One region of the Acidovorax sp. JHL-9 genome, then DNA from elsewhere that is predicted to be linked to it. Evidence: predicted binding sites of a transcription regulator. Region 1 holds the regulator's gene; each other region holds the start of a gene.
The links. Region 1 encodes sigma-54, which starts transcription at its own class of promoters, with help from an activator protein. Its sites were predicted from a motif close to TGGCANGNAANCTGCTTT; they were not measured.
Positions count from the first base shown of each region.

Region 1 (5,357 bases):
GGTGGACGACGAGGCCGTGAAGAAGGCACGCCTGGCCCTCGTCGCCGCCACCGCGCAGGTGTTGCACAATGGCCTGGCCGTGCTGGGCGTATCGGCTCCAGCCAGAATGTAAGCAGTTACTACCATGAAGAAAAAACAGACGGGTGGCGCCATCATCGGGTTCATCGTCGGGGTCGTCGTGGGCCTGGGTGCCGCGCTGGCCGTGGCCGTGTATGTGACCAAGGTGCCTGTGCCTTTCCTGAACAAGGGCGGCCTGCGTGGCGTGGACCAGGATGCCGCCGAGGCCCAGAAGAACAAGAACTGGGATCCGAACTCGCCGCTCTACGGCAAGAACCCCGCGCGCCCGCCGGCTCCGGCCGCCGCCGCGTCGGCCAGTGCCAATGGCACGGCCCCGGCCGCCGATGCCACCGCTGCGCGCACGCCCGCCAGCAAGCCTGCAACGGCCGAGGCCAAGCCCGCCACGAAGGCCGACGCCAAGCCTGCCGCCTCGGCGGACCCGCTGGGCGACCTGGCCAAGGCCAGGTCGGCGGCGGTCGATCCGTTTGACTATTTCGTACAGGCCGGGGCGTTCCCCACCCAGTCTGGGGCCGATGCGCAGCGCGCCAAACTGGCCATGCTGGGCTGGGAAGCCCGCGTGAGCGAGCGCGAACAGAATGGCCGCACCATGTACCGCGTGCGCGTGGGCCCGTTTTCCAAGCGCGACGATGCCGAGCAGCTGAAGGAAAAGCTGGAAGGCGCCGGCGTCGAGTCCGCGATGGTGCGTGTCCAGCGCTAGGATGTTCATCGCCATCGCCTGAACTTTTTCGTGGGGGCGTTCTCACACCCCCAGACCAGAACAAGGAGTGTCCCCGTCATGAAACGCCGCGAGTTTTCCCTGTCCACCGCTTCGGTGGTTGCCGCTTCCGCCCTGACCCTGCCGCTGGCCACGCCGGCCATGGCGCAGGCGCGCCAGTTCAAGGAGGGCAAGGACTACACCAGGCTCGCCAAGCCCCTGGCGCCGGATGCGCCCGCCGGCAAGGTCGATGTGATCGAGTTCTTCTGGTACAGCTGCCCGCACTGCAACTCCTTTGAGCCCGCGCTCGATGCCTGGGTCAAGGCAGCCCCCAAGGATCTCAGCATCCGTCGCATTCCCGTGGCTTTCAATGCCAGCTTCGTACCCCAGCAAAAGCTGTATTTCGCGCTCGAAGGCATGGGCAAGCTCGACACCTTGCACGCCAAGGTGTTCCGCGCCATCCACGTCGAAAAACTCAAGCTGGCCAAGGACGAGGACATCTTCGCCTGGGTGGCCCAGCAGGGGGTGGACGCAGCCAAGTTCAAGGAGGTCTACACCTCCTTCACGGTGTCCAGCCAGGTGCGCCGCGCCTCGGCGCTGCAGGAGGGCTATGGCGTGGAAGGCGTTCCTTCGATGGGCGTGGCCGGCCGGTTCTATACCGATGGCACCATGGCCGGCAGCATGCAGACCGTGCTGCAGGTGGTGGAGTATCTGGCGGGCGTGGCGCGCAAGGGTTGATGCCACATTTGCCCCCGTTCGAGAGGCCCGCGTTTGCGGGCTTTTTCATGGGCGCCAGCGCTGTGCGTGGCTACAATGAACGCAAGATTTGTGCCTCATGAAAAAAAGATACCTCCCGATCCTGCTGCTCTCGGCCCTGGCCTGCGCCCCTGGCGTGGGCCATGCCGAAAAGGCCGACCGCAACAAGCCCATGAACATCGAGTCCGATGCGCTGCGCCACGATGAGCTCAAGCAGACCAGCGTGTTCACGGGCCGGGTGGTCATGACCAAGGGCACCATCGTGCTGCGCGGTGCGCAACTGGATGTGCGCCAGGATGCCGATGGCTACCAGTACGGCGTGGTGACGGCCGAACCCGGCAAGCGCGCATTCTTCCGGCAAAAGCGCGACACCGTGGCCGGTGCCCCGGACGAGTTCATCGAGGGCGAGGGTGAGGTCATCGAGTACGACGGCCGTGCCGACAATGTGCGCTTCATCACCCGTGCCGAAATGCGCCGCTACCGGGAATCGGTGGTGACCGATCAGCTCTCGGGCGCCGTCATCGTCTACAACAACCTCACCGACGTGTTCACTGTCGATGGCCAGAAGAAATCGGCCAACAGTGCAGCGGGTGAAGCGCCGGCCCCCGGCGGGCGCGTGCGCGCCGTGTTGTCGCCCAAGGAGCAGCCTCCTGCCGCTGCCCCGGCCCCAGCAGCCAGCGGGCCGGTGCTGCGCCCCAGCAACACCCTCGGCGGCGCAAGCAAGTGAGTGCCGTGATGGTGAACACAAGCCCTGACACCCAGGCGGGCAGCCGCCTGGAAGTCGCGCACCTCGAAAAGTCCTATGGCAGCCGCAAGGTCGTCAAGGATGTGTCGCTGGTCGTGCAAAAGGGCGAGGTGGTGGGCTTGCTCGGCCCCAATGGCGCGGGCAAGACCACTTCGTTCTACATGATCGTGGGCCTGGTGCGCTGCGATGGCGGTGACATCCGCATCGATGGCCACTCGGTGGCGGACATGCCCATCCACCGGCGCTCGCGCCTGGGGCTGTCCTATCTGCCGCAAGAGGCGTCGATTTTTCGCAAGCTGAACGTCGAGGAAAACGTGCGCGCCGTGCTGGAGCTGCAGCGGGGCGACGACGGCAAGCCGCTCGCCAGGAAGGAGATCGAAGCACGCCTCACTGCCTTGCTGCAGGAGTTGCGCGTGGACCATCTGCGTGAATCGCCGGCCCTGGCCCTGTCGGGTGGCGAGCGCCGCCGCGTCGAGATCGCCCGCGCCCTGGCCACCCAGCCGCGCTTCATTCTGCTCGACGAGCCCTTCGCCGGCATCGACCCGATTGCCGTGATCGAGATCCAGCGCATCATCGGTTTCCTGAAGGCGCGCGGCATTGGCGTGCTGATCACCGACCACAACGTGCGCGAGACGCTGGGCATCTGCGACCACGCCTTCATCATCAGCGATGGCCGCGTTCTGGCCCAGGGCACGCCGTCCGAAATCGTGGACAACGCCGAGGTGCGCCGCGTCTATCTCGGCGAGCACTTCCGGATGTGAGCATGGCCCCCACGCTTCCTCACTTCGTGTGGTCGCTGCCCCCCAGGGGGCCCCAGACCGCCTTCGGGCGGCCGGGCGACGGGCGGATGGCTGCCCTTGTGTTGGCCGTTGCATGAAGCCCGGCCTTTCGCTGCGCGTTTCGCAGCACCTGTCGCTCACGCCGCAGTTGCAGCAATCGATCCGGCTGTTGCAGCTGTCGACGCTGGAGCTGTCGCAGGAAGTCGAGCAGATGCTCGACGAGAACCCTTTTCTGGAGCGCACGGCCGATGAAGCGCCGCGCGAGGAGTTTGGCCTGGAAACCGCCGACATGCCCGCGCAGGCCGATGACTACAGCGCGGACGATGCGCTGTTTTCAGGAGCTTCCAGCGCAGGCAGCACAAGCGCTGAAGGCCAAAATGATGTTGAAATGGCCAGCGCCGGTGCGGACGAGCCCGACTGGAGCGGCGACGGCACGGTGGACATGGCGCCCAATGACGCCGAGTGGGGTGGCGATGCGCCGGCCCGCAACCGCAACGATGCCGAAGGCGACGAGGCCGACGCCACCGAGCTGGCCCGCTCGCACGAATCACTGACGGCCTTCTTGCACCGCCAGGCGCTGGCACTGCGCCTGTCCGAGGTGGACCGCGCCGCGCTGCGCTTTCTCATCGAATCGCTCAACGACGACGGCTATCTCGAAGAACCGCTCGAAGCGCTGGCCATCGGCCTGGCCGGGCCGGACGACCTGGAGCAGATCGAAGAACTGGTGCACCGTTTCACCGTGGCCCAGCGCCTGCTGCAAAGCCTGGATCCCGTGGGCGTGGGCGCGCGTGGCCTGGCCGAGTGCCTGACCTTGCAGCTCAAGGCCCTGGCCGCCGACGAAGACAGCGAGATCGATCCTGGTACCGTGCAGACCGCGTTGCGCGTGTGCCAGCAGCCGCTGGAGATGCTGGCCCGCCGTGACATCCGCCGCCTGACGCAGTTGTGCGGCGATGGCGAAGAGCGCACGCGCGCCGCCATGGCGCTGATCGCCCGCCTGGAGCCGCGCCCCGGCCGCCGGTTTGCCGATGTGGAGCGCAACATCATCGTGCCCGACGTCATCGTGCGCAAAGCCGGGCGCGCCAACGGGCGTGACGGCCAGCACAACTTCATCGTGCAGCTCAACCCCGACGTGATGCCGCGCCTGCGCGTGCACGACATCTATGCCGGTGCGCTGCGCGGCCACAAGGGGGGCGAGGGCCACCAGGGCATGCAGCAGCGCCTGCAGGAGGCGCGCTGGTTCATCAAGAACATCCAGCAGCGCTTCGACACCATCCTGCGCGTCTCGCGCGCCATCGTCGAGCGGCAGAAGAACTTCTTCACCCACGGCGAGCTGGCCATGCGCCCCCTGGTGCTGCGCGACATCGCCGACGAGCTGGGACTGCACGAGTCCACCATCAGCCGCGTGACCACGGCCAAGTACATGGCCACGCCGATCGGCACCTACGAGCTCAAGTATTTCTTTGGCTCGGGCCTGGGCACCGAAACCGGCGGCAATGCATCGAGCACCGCCGTGCGCGCGCTGATCAAGCAGTTCGTGTCGGCGGAGAACCCGGCCAAGCCGCTGTCCGACAGCCAGATCGCCGAGATGCTCAAGGAGCAGGGCATCGAATGCGCGCGCCGCACCGTGGCCAAGTACCGCGAGGCGCTCAAGATCGCGCCGGCCAATCTGCGCAAGGCGCTGTAGCCTTTTGGGGGGGCGCGTGCCTGCTGCAGCGTGCCCTGTTTGCTGTTTTTTCTCCCGTCACCCCGCTTACCACGCCATGGCCCGCATCGTCTTCGACCTCCCCGCGCATTTCGGCTTTGCCACCGAGCTGCAGATCTACATCAGCCACGTCAACCAGGGCGGGCACCTCGACAACGCGCAGCTGCTGAGCCTGGTGTCCGAGGCGCGTGTGCGCTTCTTCCAGTCGCTGGGTTTCCCCGAGGCCGATGTGGGGGGCCTGTCGATCGTGGTGGGTGACATCGTGGCGCAGTACCGGTCGGAAGGATTCCATGGCGAAACCATGCGCGTCGAGATGACCCCCGTGGACTTCAACCGCTATGGTTTCGATCTGGTCTTTCGCATGACCGAGAAGTCGCAGGGCCGCGAAGTGGCGCGCGGCAAGACCGGCATCGTTTTCATCGGCAAGGCCGATCGCAAGGTGGCGGTTATCCCTGAATCCATCCGCCAGCTGCTGCTGGCCCGCGCGGGTGAGCCCGGTTCCCCCGTACTGCCCGAGCGCGTATCCTCCCCATCGACATGAACCAACTCCAACTTTTCCTGCCCTGCGCCGCCGGCGTCGAGGGCTACCTGGCCGATGAGGTG
Region 1 covers NZ_AUEX01000004.1:210,399-215,755, reverse strand. The annotation lists gene argS (arginine--tRNA ligase) at 1-112, shown strand, start outside; gene K225_RS0105145 (SPOR domain-containing protein) at 125-775, shown strand; gene K225_RS0105140 (thiol:disulfide interchange protein DsbA/DsbL) at 854-1,510, shown strand; gene lptA (lipopolysaccharide transport periplasmic protein LptA) at 1,608-2,255, shown strand; gene lptB (LPS export ABC transporter ATP-binding protein) at 2,264-3,034, shown strand; gene K225_RS0105125 (RNA polymerase factor sigma-54) at 3,147-4,736, shown strand; gene K225_RS0105120 (thioesterase family protein) at 4,813-5,295, shown strand; gene K225_RS0105115 (class I SAM-dependent RNA methyltransferase) at 5,292-5,357, shown strand, end outside.

Region 2 (5,357 bases), on a different contig from region 1:
TCCGATTTTTTCAAAAACTATGGTTTTCCCTATGGAAAAAGCACTCGACACCCGTACCGATCTGGCGAACAGGGTCTTCTTTCGGCTCTATCAATGTGCAAACATGTTGCATAAAACAGGCACGAGAGCGGTGGAATCCGAAGGCCTGACGACGCAGCAATGGGCCGTGCTGGGCGCCTTGTCGAGGCCGCAGGTGGCCGAGGGGATGAGCGTGGGCGATCTGGCCCGCTATCTGATGGTGAGCCGGCAGAATCTGTCAGGACTGATCAGCCGCATGGAGCGCGACGGGCACATCGCTTCCGCGCCGGATCCACGGGATCGGCGCTCCCGTCTGGTCACGATGACCGAATCGGGTCGCAGGGTTTGGCTCGTGGAGGCCCAACCCAAGATCCACAACTACTACGAAGAGGCGCTTGCGGGTTTCTCGGTGAATGACATCACCCACACCCTGCACTACCTGCTCAAGCTGCTGGACAACATGCAGCGCATCGATGCCGCGCAGGGCGCGGCAGAGGGAGATGAGCCAGCTTGAGAAGCGTCAGGCCGGCAGTTCGCCCCCGATGACGGCGGCGGCAGGCCTATCTTCGCGCAGGCTGGGACCTCGCATCACCTGGATGCCACCCGCCTGGCCCGCACCTTCATCGGCCGCGCGGCAGCTGGCATAACCTGCGGGCTGGTTGGTCTAGGAACATGTTCACGATCTTTCATGGCCGCGCAAGGCGCTTGCCCGCAAGCTTGGGGCGAAATCGGGCTCTTGGACGCCCCGGCATTCGGTCAGGCATCTCCGGAGCAAACGAGGCGCGACCGGATTGCCTTGTATATAAAACCTCATTTTTATATCAAAAAATGGCTAAATAACCGCCTTACGGCGGCATGGCTGTTTACACTTGCTGTTCAGCTCAGGGTTATCCCGTATTTTTGGGGCCCTGCCGTGTATCCATCCATTGAAAGAGCCCCCTCATGTTGAAGAAGACCCTGTCCGCACTGGCCCTCGCCGCACTGGCTGTCAGTGCCCATGCCGCCGATGTATTGAAGGTGGCCGCCACGGCCGTGCCGCACGCCGAGATCCTGAATTTCGTGAAGCCCCAGCTCAAGGCCCAGGGCGTGGACCTGCAGGTCAAGGAGTTCAGCGACTATGTGCAGCCCAACATGGCCGTGGAGGACAAGCAGCTCGATGCCAACTTCTTCCAGCACCAGCCCTACCTGGACAGCTTCAACAAGGACCGCAAGACCAGCCTGGTGCAAGTGCCGGGCGGCAAGGTGCATGTGGAGCCCTTCGGCGCCTATTCCAGCAAGATCAAGAACCTGAAGGATCTCAAGGACGGCGCCACGGTGGCGATTCCCAACGATCCGTCCAACGGTGGCCGCGCCCTGATCCTGCTGGCCAAGCAGGGGCTGATCGAGCTCAAGGATGCCAAGAGCCTCACGCCCACGCCGCTGGATGTGGTCAAGAACCCCAAGAAGCTGAAGTTCAAGGAACTCGAAGCGCCGCTGCTGCCCCGCGCGCTGGCCGATGTGGACCTGGCCCTGATCAACACCAACTACGCGATCGAAGCCAAGCTCAACCCCACCAAGGACGCCTTGTTCATCGAAGGTGCCGACTCGCCCTACACCAACATCGTGGCGGCCCGCGCCGACCGTGCCAACGACGCCAGCATTGCCAAGCTGATCAAGGCCCTGCACAGCGCCGAGGTGAAGAAATTCATCCAGGACAAGTACAAGGGGGCCGTGGTTCCAGCGTTCTGAGCGCGCCCGCGCGATCTTTGCGCAACATGCAAAGCGCTGCCTTCGGGCAGCGTTTTTTTTGCCTGGACGGTGGTGCCTCAGCCCAGCAAATCGACCATGTCGAGCATCCGCCTGGCCACTTCGCCCAGCTTCAGGCCCTTGTCCATGGCGGTTTTGCGCAGCTTTTCGTAGGCCGCCTGTTCGGTGAGGCCCTGGCGCTGCATCAGCACGCCCTTGGCGCGGTCGATGGTCTTGCGGTCCTGCAGCTCGGTTCTGGCGTCGGCCAGTTCGGTGCGCAGTGCCTGCTCGTGCGCAAAGCGCGCCATGGCCACATCCAGGATGGGGCGGATGCGCTGGGGCGCCAGCCCGGCCACGATGTAGGCCGACACGCCGGCGGCCACGGCGTCTTTCACATGCGTGGTGTCCTCGTCGTTGGTGAACATGACGATGGGGCGGCGTGCGTCGCGGGTGGCCATCACCACATGTTCCAGCGCGTCGCGGGCCTCGCTTTCGGCGTCCACGATGATCAGGTCGGGCTGCAGCTGGGCCAGCCGCTCGCCCAGAAACACATCGGCCGGCAGCGTGGCAATGAGGTTGAAGTTGTTTTCGAGCAGGCCAATGCGCAGCGCCCGCGAGCGTTCGGCCTGTGTGGCGGCGTGTTCGTCGTCGGGATCGGCAATGGCCAGGTCGGGGGCCACCACCACAATGCGCAGGGCGTCGGTCATGCCGTAGTTATAAGCAAGATTTACGCCACATATTGGTGCGCCGGGATGGTGCACGCTGTGGGCGTTGGCTGCGAGTTGGTGGTGGACCAGGCTGGGCAGGCGCCGGGTTTTACACTCGGGGCATGAGCTTGCTGATCCTGGGTATTGAATCTTCGTGCGATGAAACCGGCGTGGCGCTGGTCCGCTCCACCGGCGGGGTGGCCGTGCCCAGCCTGCTGGCGCATGCCTTGCACAGCCAGATCGAGATGCACCAGGCCTATGGCGGTGTGGTGCCCGAGCTGGCCAGCCGCGACCATATCCGCCGCGTGCTGCCACTGACCGAGGCCGTCATGGCCGAAGCGGGCCAGCGCCTGGCCGACGTGGATGTGGTGGCCTACACCCGCGGGCCGGGCCTGGCCGGTGCACTGCTGGTGGGCGCTGGCGTGGCCTGCGCGCTGGGCGCCGCACTCGACAAGCCCGTGCTGGGCGTGCACCACCTGGAAGGGCATTTGCTGTCGCCCTTTTTGAGTGCCGATCCGCCGGAATTTCCCTTCGTGGCCCTGCTGGTGTCGGGCGGCCACACGCAGCTCATGCGGGTGGACGGCGTGGGCCGCTACGAACTGCTGGGCGAAACCATCGACGATGCGGCGGGCGAAGCGTTTGACAAGTCGGCCAAGCTCATGGGCCTGGGCTACCCCGGCGGGCCGGCGCTGTCGCGCCTGGCCGAGCAGGGCGACCCGGCGGCCTTCAAGCTGCCGCGCCCCTTGCTGCACAGCGGCAACCTTGATTTTTCCTTTGCCGGGCTCAAGACCGCGGTGCTCACCCAGGCCAAGAAGCTCGGCGATGCGCTGGAAGCGCGCAAGCCCGACCTGGCCGCCAGCACCGAGGCGGCGATTGTGGAAGTGCTGGTGAAAAAAACGCTCACGGCCCTGAAGCAGACGGGCTTGAAGCGTGTGGTGGTGGCCGGTGGCGTGGGCGCCAACCGGCATTTGCGCGCCCAGCTCAATGCGGCCTGTGCGCAGGGCAAGGTGCGCGTGCACTACCCCGAGCTGCATCTGTGCACCGACAACGGCGCCATGATCGCCATGGCGGCTGCCATGCGGCTGCAGGCGGGCCAGCAGATGGCCAACCGCGCCTATGCGTTCGACGTCAAACCCCGCTGGCCGCTGGACGCCCTGGGGGGCTGAATTGCCGGGGCGTTGACCAGCGCCGCTTCGCGGGGGGGCTTTCGGCGGCAACGGGCGGCAGCTTTACCCGGGCTTCACTTGGCTGTAGCGGGCAGGACATGACTGACCCGCACAATGGGGCATGCCCTGCACGCTGCCTCTTCGCCATGCATGAACCTTCTGTTGCCACCGCGGCGCGCCCTGCGCAGCGCATCCTTTGTCGCCGGATGGGCGCGGTTTTACCCTGGTGCTTGACCTCGGCCGTGGCCCTGCTGGCCGGCTGTGCCAGCCTGGCGCCACCCGACAGCCGGCTGCCGCAGACCTCGGTGCCACCCGCATGGTCCGCGCAAACTGCTGCGGACCTGCCCGCCACCTCCCTGGCGCAATGGTGGCAGCGCTTCAACGACCCGCAGCTCACGCAGCTGGTCACGCAGGCCTTGCAGGCCAACACCAGCGTGCGCAGCGCGCAAGCCGCCTTGCAGCAGGCGCGTGCCCAGGTGGATGTGCAGGCCGCCGGCCTGCTGCCCAGCGTCGGGGCGTCGGCGTCGGCGCAGCGCAGCCGGGCCTCGAACAGCACGGGCAACAGTTTCCAGGCGGGTTTTGATGCCAGTTGGGAGCCCGATGTGTTGGGCCGTCTGCGCAGCGGCGTGAACGCCAGCCAGGCCGATGCCCAGGCCGCCGAGGCCAGCCTGGCTGACGTGCAGGTGTCGCTGGCCGCCGAAACCGCCGTGAACTACGTCGAGCTGCGGGGCCTGCAGCAGCGGCTGGCCATAGCGCGCAGCAACCTGGCGAGCCAGCAGGAGACGCTGCAGATCACCCAGTGGCGCCTGCAGGCCGGGCTGACCACCTCGCTGGTGGCCGAGCAGGCCCGTGCGGCGGCCGAGCAGACGGCCGCGCAGATTCCCGCGCTCGCATCGAGCCTGGCCCAGTCGCGCCACAACCTGGCCGTGCTGACCGGGCAGGCCCCGCTGGCGCTCGATGCGCTGCTGGCAGCGCCCGCCGCCGTGCCCCAGCCCGCGCAAGACCTGGCACTGGCCATCCCCGCTGAAACCCTGCGCCAGCGGCCCGATGTGCGCGCCGCCGAGCAGCGCATTGCCGCCGCGCTGGCCCGGGTATCGCAAGCCGATGCCGCGCGTTACCCCGACTTCAGCATCTCGGGCAATCTGGGCCTGCGCGCCCTCACCCTGGGCGCCCTGGGCAATGGCGGCTCGGTGGTCAGCGCCTTGCTGGCCAGTGTGTCGGTGCCCGTGTTCGACGGTGGTGCGGCGCGGGCCCAGGTGCGTGTGCAGGAGGCGGCGCTGGCACAGGCCCGCTTGGCCTATGAGGCCTCGGTGCTCACGGCGCTCAAGGATGTCGAAGACACCCTGGCAGCTCTGCAAGGGGACCGCGAGCGCCTGGTGCGCCTGCAGGCCGCCGCCGACGCCGCGGGCAATGCGGACTTGCTGGCCCGCCAGCGCTACAGCAGCGGCCTGATCGACTTCCAATCGGTGCTGGAGACCCAGCGCACGCTGCTGTCCACCCAGGACAGCGTGGCCGCCGCCGTGGCCAGCGTGTCGGCCGACCATGTGCGGCTGTACAAGGCATTGGGCGGTGGCTGGCAGTAGCCCCCCTCCACACCTATCGCTCGCGCCCGCAAACTGCGGTGGCACCGCACCAGACACCTCCCAACCCACATCGCAATGGATGGCCATGACCTCTTCTGAAAAGAACGCATCCCCCGCCAGCCCTTCCACTGCCGCCGATCTGCAGGTGCTGCTCGGCG
Region 2 covers NZ_AUEX01000026.1:29,237-34,593, forward strand. The annotation lists gene K225_RS0115280 (MarR family winged helix-turn-helix transcriptional regulator) at 20-532, shown strand; gene K225_RS0115285 (MetQ/NlpA family ABC transporter substrate-binding protein) at 961-1,746, shown strand; gene K225_RS0115290 (ANTAR domain-containing response regulator) at 1,824-2,450, opposite strand; gene tsaD (tRNA (adenosine(37)-N6)-threonylcarbamoyltransferase complex transferase subunit TsaD) at 2,573-3,616, shown strand; gene K225_RS0115300 (efflux transporter outer membrane subunit) at 3,823-5,199, shown strand; gene K225_RS0115305 (efflux RND transporter periplasmic adaptor subunit) at 5,285-5,357, shown strand, end outside.
Region 2: K225_RS0115290 (ANTAR domain-containing response regulator) is a predicted target of sigma-54. The motif match lies at 2,461-2,478, and genes of this name have one in related genera.

Region 3 (5,357 bases), on a different contig from region 1:
AGAGTTTGTCGAGGCCATGCGCTCCGTGCTGCGCAATCCGGCACTGGACGCGGCCTTCAAGGAACTGGTCCTTACGCTGCCGTCCGAGACCTACATCGCCGAGCAGCTCGACGTGGTCGATCCCCAGCGCATCCACGCCGTGCGCGAAGCCATGCGCGAGCAGCTGGCCCTGTCGCTGCAGCCCGACTGGGCCTGGGTCTGGGAGCAGCACCAGGACACCGGCGGCTACCGCCCCGACCCGGTTTCGTCCGGCCGCCGCGCGCTCAGCGGTCTGGCGCTGCACATGCTGTGCATCGCGGCCCAGCGTACGGGCGATGTGGCCTGGCCCGGCAAGGCGTATCAGCGCTTCAAGGTGGCGGCCAACATGACCGACCGCTTCAACGCCCTGACCGCGTTGGTGGCCAGCGGCAGCGAGCTGGCCGCCCCCGCCCTGGCGCGCTTTCACACGCTGTTCAAGGACGAGCCGCTGGTCATCGACAAGTGGTTTGCCCTGCAGGCGGGCGCGCCCGACCGCGCTGGCAATGTACTGCCCACCGTGCGCCAGCTCCTGCAACATCCAGACTTCAGCCTCAAGAACCCCAACCGCGCGCGGAGCGTGATCTTCAGCTACTGCAGTGCCAACCCGGGCGCGTTTCACCGTGCGGACGCAGCAGGCTACGTGTTCTGGAGCGACCGCGTGATCGAGCTCGACGCCCTCAACCCACAGGTAGCCGCCCGCCTGGCCCGCGCCCTGGACCGCTGGAAGAAACTGGCCGAACCCTGGCGCAGTGGCGCCCGCGAGGCCATCGCCCGCGTGGCCGCACGCCCCGACCTGAGCAACGATGTGCGCGAGGTCGTCACCCGCGCACTGGCCGATTAAGGAGATATCCATGGCAAACAAAGTCAGCCTGACCCGCTACCTCGTCGAACAACAGCGCGTGGACGGCCTCATTCCCGGTCAGTTGCGCCTGCTGCTCGAAGTGGTCGCACGCGCCTGCAAGAGCATCAGCCACGCCGTCAACAAGGGCGCCCTCGGGGGCGTGCTCGGCAGTGCCGGCAGTGAGAACGTGCAGGGCGAAGTGCAGAAAAAGCTCGACATCATCGCCAACGAGGTGCTGATCGAGGCCAATGAATGGGGCGGCCACCTCGCCGGCATGGCCAGCGAGGAAATGGACGGCATCTACGTGGTGCCCAACCGCTATCCCAAGGGCGAATACCTGCTGCTGTTCGACCCCCTCGACGGCTCCAGCAACATTGACGTCAACGTGAGCATCGGCACCATCTTCAGCGTGCTCAAGATGCCCGAGGATGACCGCGGCGTGGACGAAGGCGATTTCCTGCAAAAGGGCAGCCAGCAGGTGGCCGCCGGCTATTGCGTCTATGGCCCGCAAACCACGCTGGTGCTCACCGTGGGCGACGGTGTGGCCATGTTCACGCTCGACCGCGAGCAGGGCTCGTTCGTGCTGACGCAAGAAAATGTGCGCATTCCCGAGGACACCAAGGAATTCGCCATCAACATGAGCAACATGCGCCACTGGGACGAACCGGTCAAGCGCTACATCGACGAATGCCTGCAGGGCAAGGAAGGCCCGCGCGGCAAGGACTTCAACATGCGCTGGATCGCCAGCATGGTGGCCGACGTGCACCGCATCATGACCCGCGGCGGCATCTTCATGTACCCCTGGGACAAGCGCGAACCCAACAAGCCCGGCAAGCTGCGCCTGATGTACGAGGCCAACCCCATGGGCTGGCTCATCGAGCAGGCCGGCGGCGCCGCGACCAACGGCAAACAGCGCATCCTCGACATCCAGCCCACCCAGTTGCACGAACGCGTCAGTGTGATTCTGGGCTCAAAAAATGAGGTCGAACGGGTGACAAGCTACCATTCCACGCTATAATCGCAGGCTTACGCCGGTGTAGCTCAGTCGGTAGAGCAGCTCATTCGTAATGAGAAGGTCGGGTGTTCGATTCATCTCTCCGGCACCAAATGAAAGCCCCTGATTCGCAAGAGTCAGGGGCTTTTTTCGTTCGATGCAAGACGATTTTGACGGGAAGTTCCCGGACATCGAGAAAGCCCCGACAACACTCACCTGCCAGTGGCCTCATCTGCGTCTCCAGTTCGGAACTGTCGAAGTCTTGCCAGCGCAGGTGACCGCGCAGACCCTCAACAAAAAGGGGCCGCACATGGCGGCCCCAATGATTGCTTACCAGTCCAATAGCTCACAACGCTTGACTGGCAGGCGCCAGGTTTCATTTCGGCGTGAAATGCCTTATGCCCCGGGCGCCCTGCCCCTTCACGGGAAGGTGAAGTTGGTGGTAGTGCTGCTTCCGGCGGCGAGTACGGGCAGCACGGCGTCCTTGTCGGCGAAGCCAAGTCGGCTGGCGCGCAGGGTATACCGGGCGGCCGCCTGCGTGTTGGGAGCAAATACCAGCGGCGCGGGCGCTACGGCATAAGCGGCAACGAGCGGTGCATTGACCGGCAGCGAGAAGGCATAGGCACCTGTGACGCTGTCCACATACTGCCCGTCGATTTCCACGGCGATACCCGCCAGCGACTGCAGGGCGCGCACCAGGGTATCCGCTGGTGCAGTACCGGTTGCGCTGGCGCTGGCCGATGCAGCCAGGGCGATGGGCGATGCCGCACTGGCCACCGGGGTCACGGTCTCCGCCACCACAGGCACACCCGTCACCACGGCGGAGGTACGGCCGGAAGCCGCCATGACCAGGGTGTAGTTGCCCGGGGCCACCGGTTGCAGCAGGAACTTGCCGGTGCTGTCAGGCACGGTCGCCTTCACGATGGTGCCATTGGGGAGCTGCAGCGACACCCGCGTAGTGCCAGCGCCCAGTGCTGGGTCGACATACCCCTGCACACCCGACACATAGCGTGGAATGACCGTCACCACCGGCTTGAGCAGGTACTGGCCCGAACCGCCGGCCCGAACCACCGACTTGCAGGCATCGAAGTCCAGCACGAAATCGGCCATCTTGTTCTCGGCGATATCGATATTGATGTTGGTCTTGACACCCGACTGCTGGCCGCTGGGGGTCTTGAGCGCCACCTCACTTTCCCCGGTGGGCCTCACCGAATTGGCCAGCGGTTGGGCAGTGCTGTTGTCAGCCAGCACCAGGCGCATCTGGGTGTACTTGCCCACAGGCAGGGGAATCTGCCCCAGCTCCATCAGCACTCCATTGGTGAGACTGAGCAGATCCACCCGACGGGCGGGGTCCAGCACGATCTCGGACCAGCCGGCATCAGCGTCACCGGCGCTGCTGCTCTGGTGGACACGAATTTTCGAGACCGTCACGTTAACGGTGTCATAGCCACAGCTAGGCGCATCGGTCAACGCCAGGCGCAGCGTGCCGCTGCCGGCGGTGTTGTCACCGCCACCACCCCCGCAGGCAGCCAGGCCGGCAAGCAGGACGGCACCCGCAGCGAATTTCAGATTTCGGAGCAATTTCATGTTGGACCTCTCGGGTTGGCGCGCTGCCGGAACAGCGCACATGGATGTGAATTTTTCACATCAAGAGAGTAAATGCCCCAAAACCCCGAACCTGTAGGACAAAGCCTTTAGCGGTGCAACAAACGTGACAACATGCGAGCGAATGTGCGACAGCACACGATTCACCGCCGGATCACAATGCGTGTCGGATTTTTTTACGATACACGGAAGATGCAACCACGTCAGCGCCGCAAGTTGTTGATGGGCATATGAAAAAACCAACAGGCACACATTTTGCTCAACCCATGGCGACTCGTGCCTTCGTACGAGAATCAGGAGTAATAGATCATGAACACCAAAATTTGTGCGCTGACGCTCGGTTTGGCAGGCCTTGCGTTTGGTGGAGGCGCTTCTGCCAACGTTGTCACGTTGACCCCCGTCGATGGCAATATTTACCAACAGACCGTTCAAAGCCCATGCATCTTCAGCAACCCCTCCTGCACCAACGGAGGTTTTGCTTCAACGGCCTTGCCCACAGGCGGCAGCGTGAATGGCTACGATGCTTTTTCACCTATTTACAGCGGCCAGACACTTCTGAACATCATTGGGGCCGGCAACGCCCTTCTGATTGGTCTTGATATCAATCAGGCTAGCGGCCAGCCCGCACAAACGCTGACAGCGTTCTACATGCTCTTGAACAACAGCATCGTAGATACATTTTCTACAACCGCTACGAACAATGTGCCAGCGGGCAACAACGGAAATGGCTACGCGGACTACCTGCTCGGCAACTTCTCCTCATTCTCTGCAACCGATACAGTCCAGTTCCACTTCGTCTTCAACAATGCAAACGATGGCACCGAAAACCTTTTCGTGATCGGCGCACCCGGCAGCACAGTACCCGAGCCGGCTACGCTGGCACTTCTTGGCTTGGGCTTGCTGGGTGCGTACTTTGTACGCCGTCGCAGCTGATCATCTCGAAAACCCGATTCAAAACGGGTCTGGAAGGCTTAAGCCGCTCAGTTAACTCTGAGCGGTTTTTGATGGCCCGACGGAGATTCTTGGCCATTCATGCTCGACTTTGATGGCGCCCACTGAATTGATGCGGTGGCATGAACAAGCATCAGAATTGTTGCCCCATTGCACGGAGTCTTTCCTGGATGGCAAGCGGAAGTATTGCTCCCGCGCATTCTGCAGCTGCCGCTACCCTTGGTGGGGCTGTCGCAATTCATTCAAACCGGATGCCCTGCGCTTGAAGCACTCCCAAATGGAATGTCTTGGATGCAACGTCCAAGTATTGAATGGTGCCCGACATGACCAACGGAGCGCTCGCATTCGCTGGCTCAATGCGAATGGCACGCCAGCGACCGCCTCCGTCAGGCAGGGCATACACCTGCAAGGCCAACCCATCAGGATGATCAGCAGTGAGGTGAAGCCGTCATCCACCGCAAACAACGCCCCACCTTTCGGCACCTATTCATCCTGCTCCGCGCCCATCTCTGGAAACAGCACCTCGGTATATCCAAACTGCGCAAAATCACGCACCCGCATGGGATACAACTTGCCCACCAGGTGATCGCATTCGTGCTGCACCACGCGGGCATGAAACCCTTCTACCGTCCGGTTGATCGGGTCGCCATAGGGGTCAAACCCGCTATAGCGAATGCGCGACCAGCGCGGCACTTTGCCACGCAATCCTGGCACCGACAGGCACCCCTCCCAGTCTTCATCTTCCGCATCGCCCACCGGGTCGATCACCGGATTGACAAGCACCGTGGACGGCACCAGCGGCCGATCAGGGTAACGGGGATTGGGGTTGGCAGAGCCAAAAATCACGACCTGCAGATCCACACCGATCTGAGGGGCGGCCAAACCCGCACCGTTGACGGATCGCATGGTTTCGAACATATCGCGCACCAACAGATGCAGCGCATCGGT
Region 3 covers NZ_AUEX01000037.1:25,079-30,435, forward strand. The annotation lists gene pepN (aminopeptidase N) at 1-859, shown strand, start outside; gene K225_RS0117840 (class 1 fructose-bisphosphatase) at 870-1,877, shown strand; tRNA gene K225_RS0117845 (tRNA-Thr) at 1,890-1,965, shown strand; gene K225_RS0117850 (DUF4382 domain-containing protein) at 2,274-3,440, opposite strand; gene K225_RS0117855 (PEP-CTERM sorting domain-containing protein) at 3,768-4,391, shown strand; gene def (peptide deformylase) at 4,893-5,357, opposite strand, start outside.
Region 3: K225_RS0117855 (PEP-CTERM sorting domain-containing protein) is a predicted target of sigma-54. The motif match lies at 3,703-3,720, and genes of this name have one in related genera.

Region 4 (5,357 bases), on a different contig from region 1:
CGCCGCGGCCAACGGGCTGGAGGCGGCCGCGCGCACCGTGGCAGGCCCGGCGTGTGCGCCTGGCTCCTTGTCGGTGGTGGCAGGCGACGAGCGCAGGGCGTCCAGCTCTTTGGGCGTGATCAGCGACTGCACAGGGTAAGCCCGCTCGTTGTTCCAGTAGCTGTCGAAGCTGCGCGACAGGTCCTTCACGATGGGGCCGGCTGCCAGCACATCGAGGTCGACAAAGTTGCCCGATGTGTCATGGCCGAAATAGGCATCGCCCAGGTTGCGCCCGCCGGCCACGCCCATGGCGTTGTCGGCGATGAAGAGCTTGTTGTGCATGCGCTGCTGCGCCCGCGAAAAATCGCCCAGGGCGCTGACCATGCGCCACACGGTGGAGTTGCGGGCGCCGGCCACCGGGTTGAACATGCGCATTTCGATGTTGGGCTCGAAGGCCAGGCGCATCACCTGTGCGTCTTTTCCGGTGCTGTGAAAGTCGTCCAGCAGCACGCGCACACGCACGCCGCGCCGGGCGGCGGCGATCACACCGAGCAGCAGCCGCTCGGTGCTGGTGTCGGCGTGGATGGCGTAGTACTGCAGGTCCAGCGTTTTCTGTGCCGCTTCCACCATGGCCAGGCGGCTGCCATAGGCCGCCTGGGGGCCGGCCAGCAGCACAAAGCCCGATTCAAAGCGCGCGTTCGCCGTCGCGCGGCGCTCGTCCACCAGTGTGGCCAGTGCGGTGCCGGCGGTGGCTTCGAGCGCCGTGGAAACAGGGCGCCGCACATTCTTGGGCAGTTCGGCGCAGCCACTCAGCGCAAGAATGAGCAGGGCAGCCCACCATGGCGGCAGGTGCCGGCGCAGCAGCGTGGGAAGAAAGCCGGAAACAAGGGCGAGGGTCATGGGCGGGCGTAGCGGCGTGAATCGGTGGCGGGCACTCCCAGCGGGGTGCGCCCCAGCGTAGCGGGCCGCGCGCCAGGTGGATGTCAGACGTGGCGCCGTCGTTTCAATACACCAAACCCAGCTCTCGGGGCACGGCGCATCCGGGCCCTGGGGGCTGCAGGCTTACCAGCTCACTTCGCGGTCCGGCGTTGCGCTGATCTTGTGGATCGACAGATCGGCACCGTCGAATTCCTCTTCCTGTGACAAACGCAGGCCCAGCGTGGCCTTGAGCACGCCATACACCAGTGCACCGCCCAGCAGCGCCCACACCACGCCCATGGCCGTTCCCAGGAGTTGCGCCCACAGGCTGACACCGCCCAGCCCACCCAAGGCCTTGCTGCCGAAAATGCCTGCGGCAATGCCGCCCCAGGTGCCGCACAGCCCGTGCAGGGGCCATACGCCCAGCACATCGTCGATCTTCCAGCGGTTCTGGGTGAGGGTGAACATCACCACAAAGATGCTGCCGGCCACGCCGCCCACCACCAGCGCACCCAGCGGGTGCATCAGGTCAGAACCCGCGCAAACAGCCACCAGGCCGGCCAGCGGGCCGTTATGCACAAAGCCGGGGTCGTTCTTGCCCAGTACCAGCGCGGCCAGTGTGCCGCCCACCATGGCCATCAGCGAGTTGACCGCTACCAGCCCCGACAGCTTGTCCAGCGTTTGCGCGCTCATCACATTGAAGCCAAACCAGCCCACCATCAGCACCCACGCACCCAACGCCAGAAAAGGGATATTGGAGGGCGGATGGGCCGAGATGGCGCCATCCTTGCGGTAGCGGTTGGCGCGTGACCCCAGCAGCAGAACGGCGGGCAGGGCAATCCAGCCGCCCACGGCGTGCACCACCACCGAGCCGGCAAAATCATGGAAGGTGGCGCCGGTCAGGGCGGCAATGCCAGCCTGGATGCCGAAATGCTCGTTCCAGGCGATACCTTCAAAAAATGGGTACACAAAGCCAACGATGGCGGCGGTTGCCAGCAGTTGGGGCCAGAACTTGGCGCGTTCCGCAATGCCGCCCGACACAATGGCCGGAATCGCCGCCGCGAAGGTGAGCAGGAAAAAGAACTTCACCAGGGCAAAGCCGTTTTGCTGGGCCAGTGTCTCCGCGCCCACCAAGAAATGCGTGCCATAGGCCACGCCGTAGCCCACCAAAAAATACACCACCGTGGACACCGAAAAATCCACCAGGATCTTGACCAGGGCATTTACCTGGTTCTTTTTGCGCACAGTGCCCAGCTCCAGAAACGCAAAACCGGCGTGCATGGCCAGCACCATGATGGCGCCCAGCAATATGAACAAGGCATCGCCGCCCTGTTGGTGTGCATTCATAACTTCCTCGTGCTTTGAATTGATCAGTTCTGGTGCAATCTGGACGCAGGCGCCAGACTTGCACCAAAATTAAGCAATAAACGCGCCAAAAAAGCCATAGAGGTGCACCGCCAGTTCGCCCCATCATGGGGCGTTGCCTTGAGGCAAGTGCAAAAACAATGAGGAAAGATGGCTCTGGCGCTTTGCTGACAAGCGCGAAAAGCGATTTTTTGATGGCCAGTGGGGGAGCACAGCCCGGTGCCGGGGAAGTCAACCGAGCGCCAGCAGTTGCTCGGCCAGGGCATCAATGCCGGCCGCAGAAAGATCGTCGCTGGCCAGGCTGAGCCGCGTGGCCCACTGGTGCAGGTGCGTGCTTTGCGAGCGGGCATAAAGCGGGTCGTAGTGCAAGGCCACCAGCTCGGCAAACAGCGGCGCCAGCGCACCTGCTGCGGCCCAGTCCTGCCAGCGTGCAATCACCTGCTTGCCGTGCAGTTCCTTGAGCACACCCAGCTGGCGGGCCAGCAGGGCCGGGTCGTCGCCCAGGTTGGCGTAGTCGCGCAGCAAGAAATCCAGCCGCGCCGGCACGCTGGCGGCGATTTCGGTGCAGGGGCTGGCGCGCAGCCGCTGCACTAGGGGCTGGGGCACCGCCAGGCGGCCAATCTTGCTGCTCTCGGCTTCGACATAGATGGTGCGCTGCAGATCCAGGGGCTCCAGTGCATGCAGCAGGGTGGTCTCGAAGGCGGTTTGCGAGGGCTGCTCCACCCCCGGCCAGGCACCCAGCACCGATCCCCGGTGGCGGGCGCAGGCCTCCAGGTCGAGCACCTGCGCGCCGCGCGCGGCCAGGGCCTGCAGCACGCGCGTCTTGGCGCTGCCGGTGGGGCCGCAGATCACGCGCAGGGGCAGCTGCGGCGCCAGCTCGGCCAGCCGGTCTATCACATGGCGGCGCCAGGCCTTGTAGCCACCGGCCAGCTGCTGGGCGTCCCAGCCCACCAGGCGCAGCCAGGTCACCATCGAGCCGCTGCGCATGCCGCCGCGCCAGCAGTACACCAGGGGCTTCCAGCTGGCGGGCTGGTCGGCAAACTGCGTGCGCAAATGCCGCGCCAGGTTGGCTGCCACCATGGCGCCACCCACGCGCCGTGCCTCAAAGGCACCTTGCTGCTTGTAGAGGGTGCCGACGATGCGGCGCTCGTCATCGTCGAGCACCGGGCAGTTGATGGCGCCGGGAATATGGTCGAGCGCGTATTCGGCGGGCGAGCGCGCATCGATCAGGGTGTGAAAAGCATGGCGGTCCGCCACGCGCACGGGGCCGCGGTGGCTCATGGCGCCAAGCCCTTGCCCCGCGCGGGCCGGCGGCCGGCTGGCACAATCGCGCGCACCATGACTGTTGATTCAAAACCCATTCGTCTTACCCAGTTCTCGCACGGCGGCGGTTGCGGTTGCAAGATAGCGCCGGGCCTGCTGCAGGAGATTTTGGCACGCGCACCGCAGGGCATCGTGCCGCCCGAGCTGCTGGTGGGCACCGAAACCAGCGACGATGCGGCCGTCTATCGCCTCAACGACAGCCAGGCGCTGGTGGCCACCACCGATTTTTTCACCCCCATCGTTGACGACCCCTATGACTTTGGCCGCATTGCCGCCACCAATGCGCTGTCCGACATCTACGCCATGGGCGGCACGCCCATCATGGCGCTGGCCCTGGTGGGCATGCCCATCGCCCAGCTGCCGCCCGAGGTGATCGGTCGCGTGCTGGAAGGCGGCGCCGCCGTGTGCCGCGATGCCGGCATCCCCATCGCGGGCGGGCATTCGATCGACGTGCTCGAACCCATCTATGGCCTGGTGGGCCTGGGGCTGGTGCACCCGCAGCGCGTGCGCCGCAATGCCGACGCGCAGGCGGGCGATGTGCTGGTGCTGGGCAAGCCGCTGGGGGTGGGCATTCTCTCGGCGGCACTAAAGAAAGGCCTGCTGGATGCAGCTGGCTACGCCGACATGTTGCGCTACACCACACAGCTCAACCGGGTGGGCATTGCCCTGGGTGCGCTGGATGGCGTGCACGCCATGACCGATGTCACCGGCTTCGGCCTGGCAGGCCACCTGCTGGAGGTGTGCCGGGGCTCGGGGCTTTCAGCCCAGGTGGAGCTGGCCCGGGTGCCGATCATTGCGGCCGCGGCGCGGTTTGCGGCCGACGGCGTGGTCACGGGGGCCTCGGCACGCAACGGGGCCGCGTATGGTGCCGATGTGGCCTGGGCCCCCGGCGTGCCCGAATGGCAGCGCCACCTGCTGACCGACCCCCAGACCAGCGGTGGCCTGCTGGTGAGCTGCAGCCCTGATGCACTGGCGCGCGTGCTCGACACTTTTCACCAGGCCGGCTTCGCAGCGGCTGCCGCCATCGGTGGCATGCAGGTGCGGGCGCCGGGGCAGGGCAGCCAGCTGGTTTGCCGGTGAAAAAGGCCGGCCCCACAGGCCCTGCGCCATTGCGCTCAAAAAGCGTCGCGCCCGCGCACTCTTGCCACGAGGCGGATGTCTGGCCCTACCCGGTCTACCGAAGTGAAGTCCATGGCCAGGCCTTGCGCCAAGGTATCGAACGGACCGACATGGGCCATGCCCAGGCCTGGCCCCAGCAAGGTAGGCGCCAGGTACACCAGCATCTCGTCCACCAGCCCTTCGCGCACGAATGAGCCATTGAGCTTGTTGCCGGCTTCCACATGAAGCTCGTTCACGCTGCGCTGGGCCAGGTCGCGCAGCATGGCGGGCAAGCTCACTTTGCCCTGTGGGTTGGGTAAATAAACCACCGTGGCGCCACGCGCTTCCAGTGCGGCCTTTTTGCCATCATTCTGGGTGGCTGCGTAGATCATGCAAGTGCGGCCGGCCATGAAAAGGCGCGCATCCGGCGGGGTTTGCAATTGGCTGTCCACCACCACCACATGCGGCTGGCGTGGGGTTGGGACCTCGCGCACATCCAGGCGCGGGTTGTCGTCCAGCACCGTGCCAATGCCGGTGAGCACCGCGCAGGCCCGCGCGCGCCAGGCATGGCCATCGGCGCGCGCAGCGGGTGAGGTGATCCACTGGCTGGTGCCGTTGTGCAATGCCGTGGTGCCGTCGAGTGACGCCGCCGCCTTGAGGCGCACCCAGGGTAT
Region 4 covers NZ_AUEX01000014.1:80,658-86,014, forward strand. The annotation lists gene K225_RS0111040 (phospholipase D family protein) at 1-879, opposite strand, end outside; gene K225_RS0111045 (ammonium transporter) at 1,042-2,244, opposite strand; gene mnmH (tRNA 2-selenouridine(34) synthase MnmH) at 2,494-3,543, opposite strand; gene selD (selenide, water dikinase SelD) at 3,601-4,665, shown strand; gene ribD (bifunctional diaminohydroxyphosphoribosylaminopyrimidine deaminase/5-amino-6-(5-phosphoribosylamino)uracil reductase RibD) at 4,701-5,357, opposite strand, start outside.
Region 4: K225_RS0111045 (ammonium transporter) is a predicted target of sigma-54. The motif match lies at 2,315-2,332, and genes of this name have one in related genera.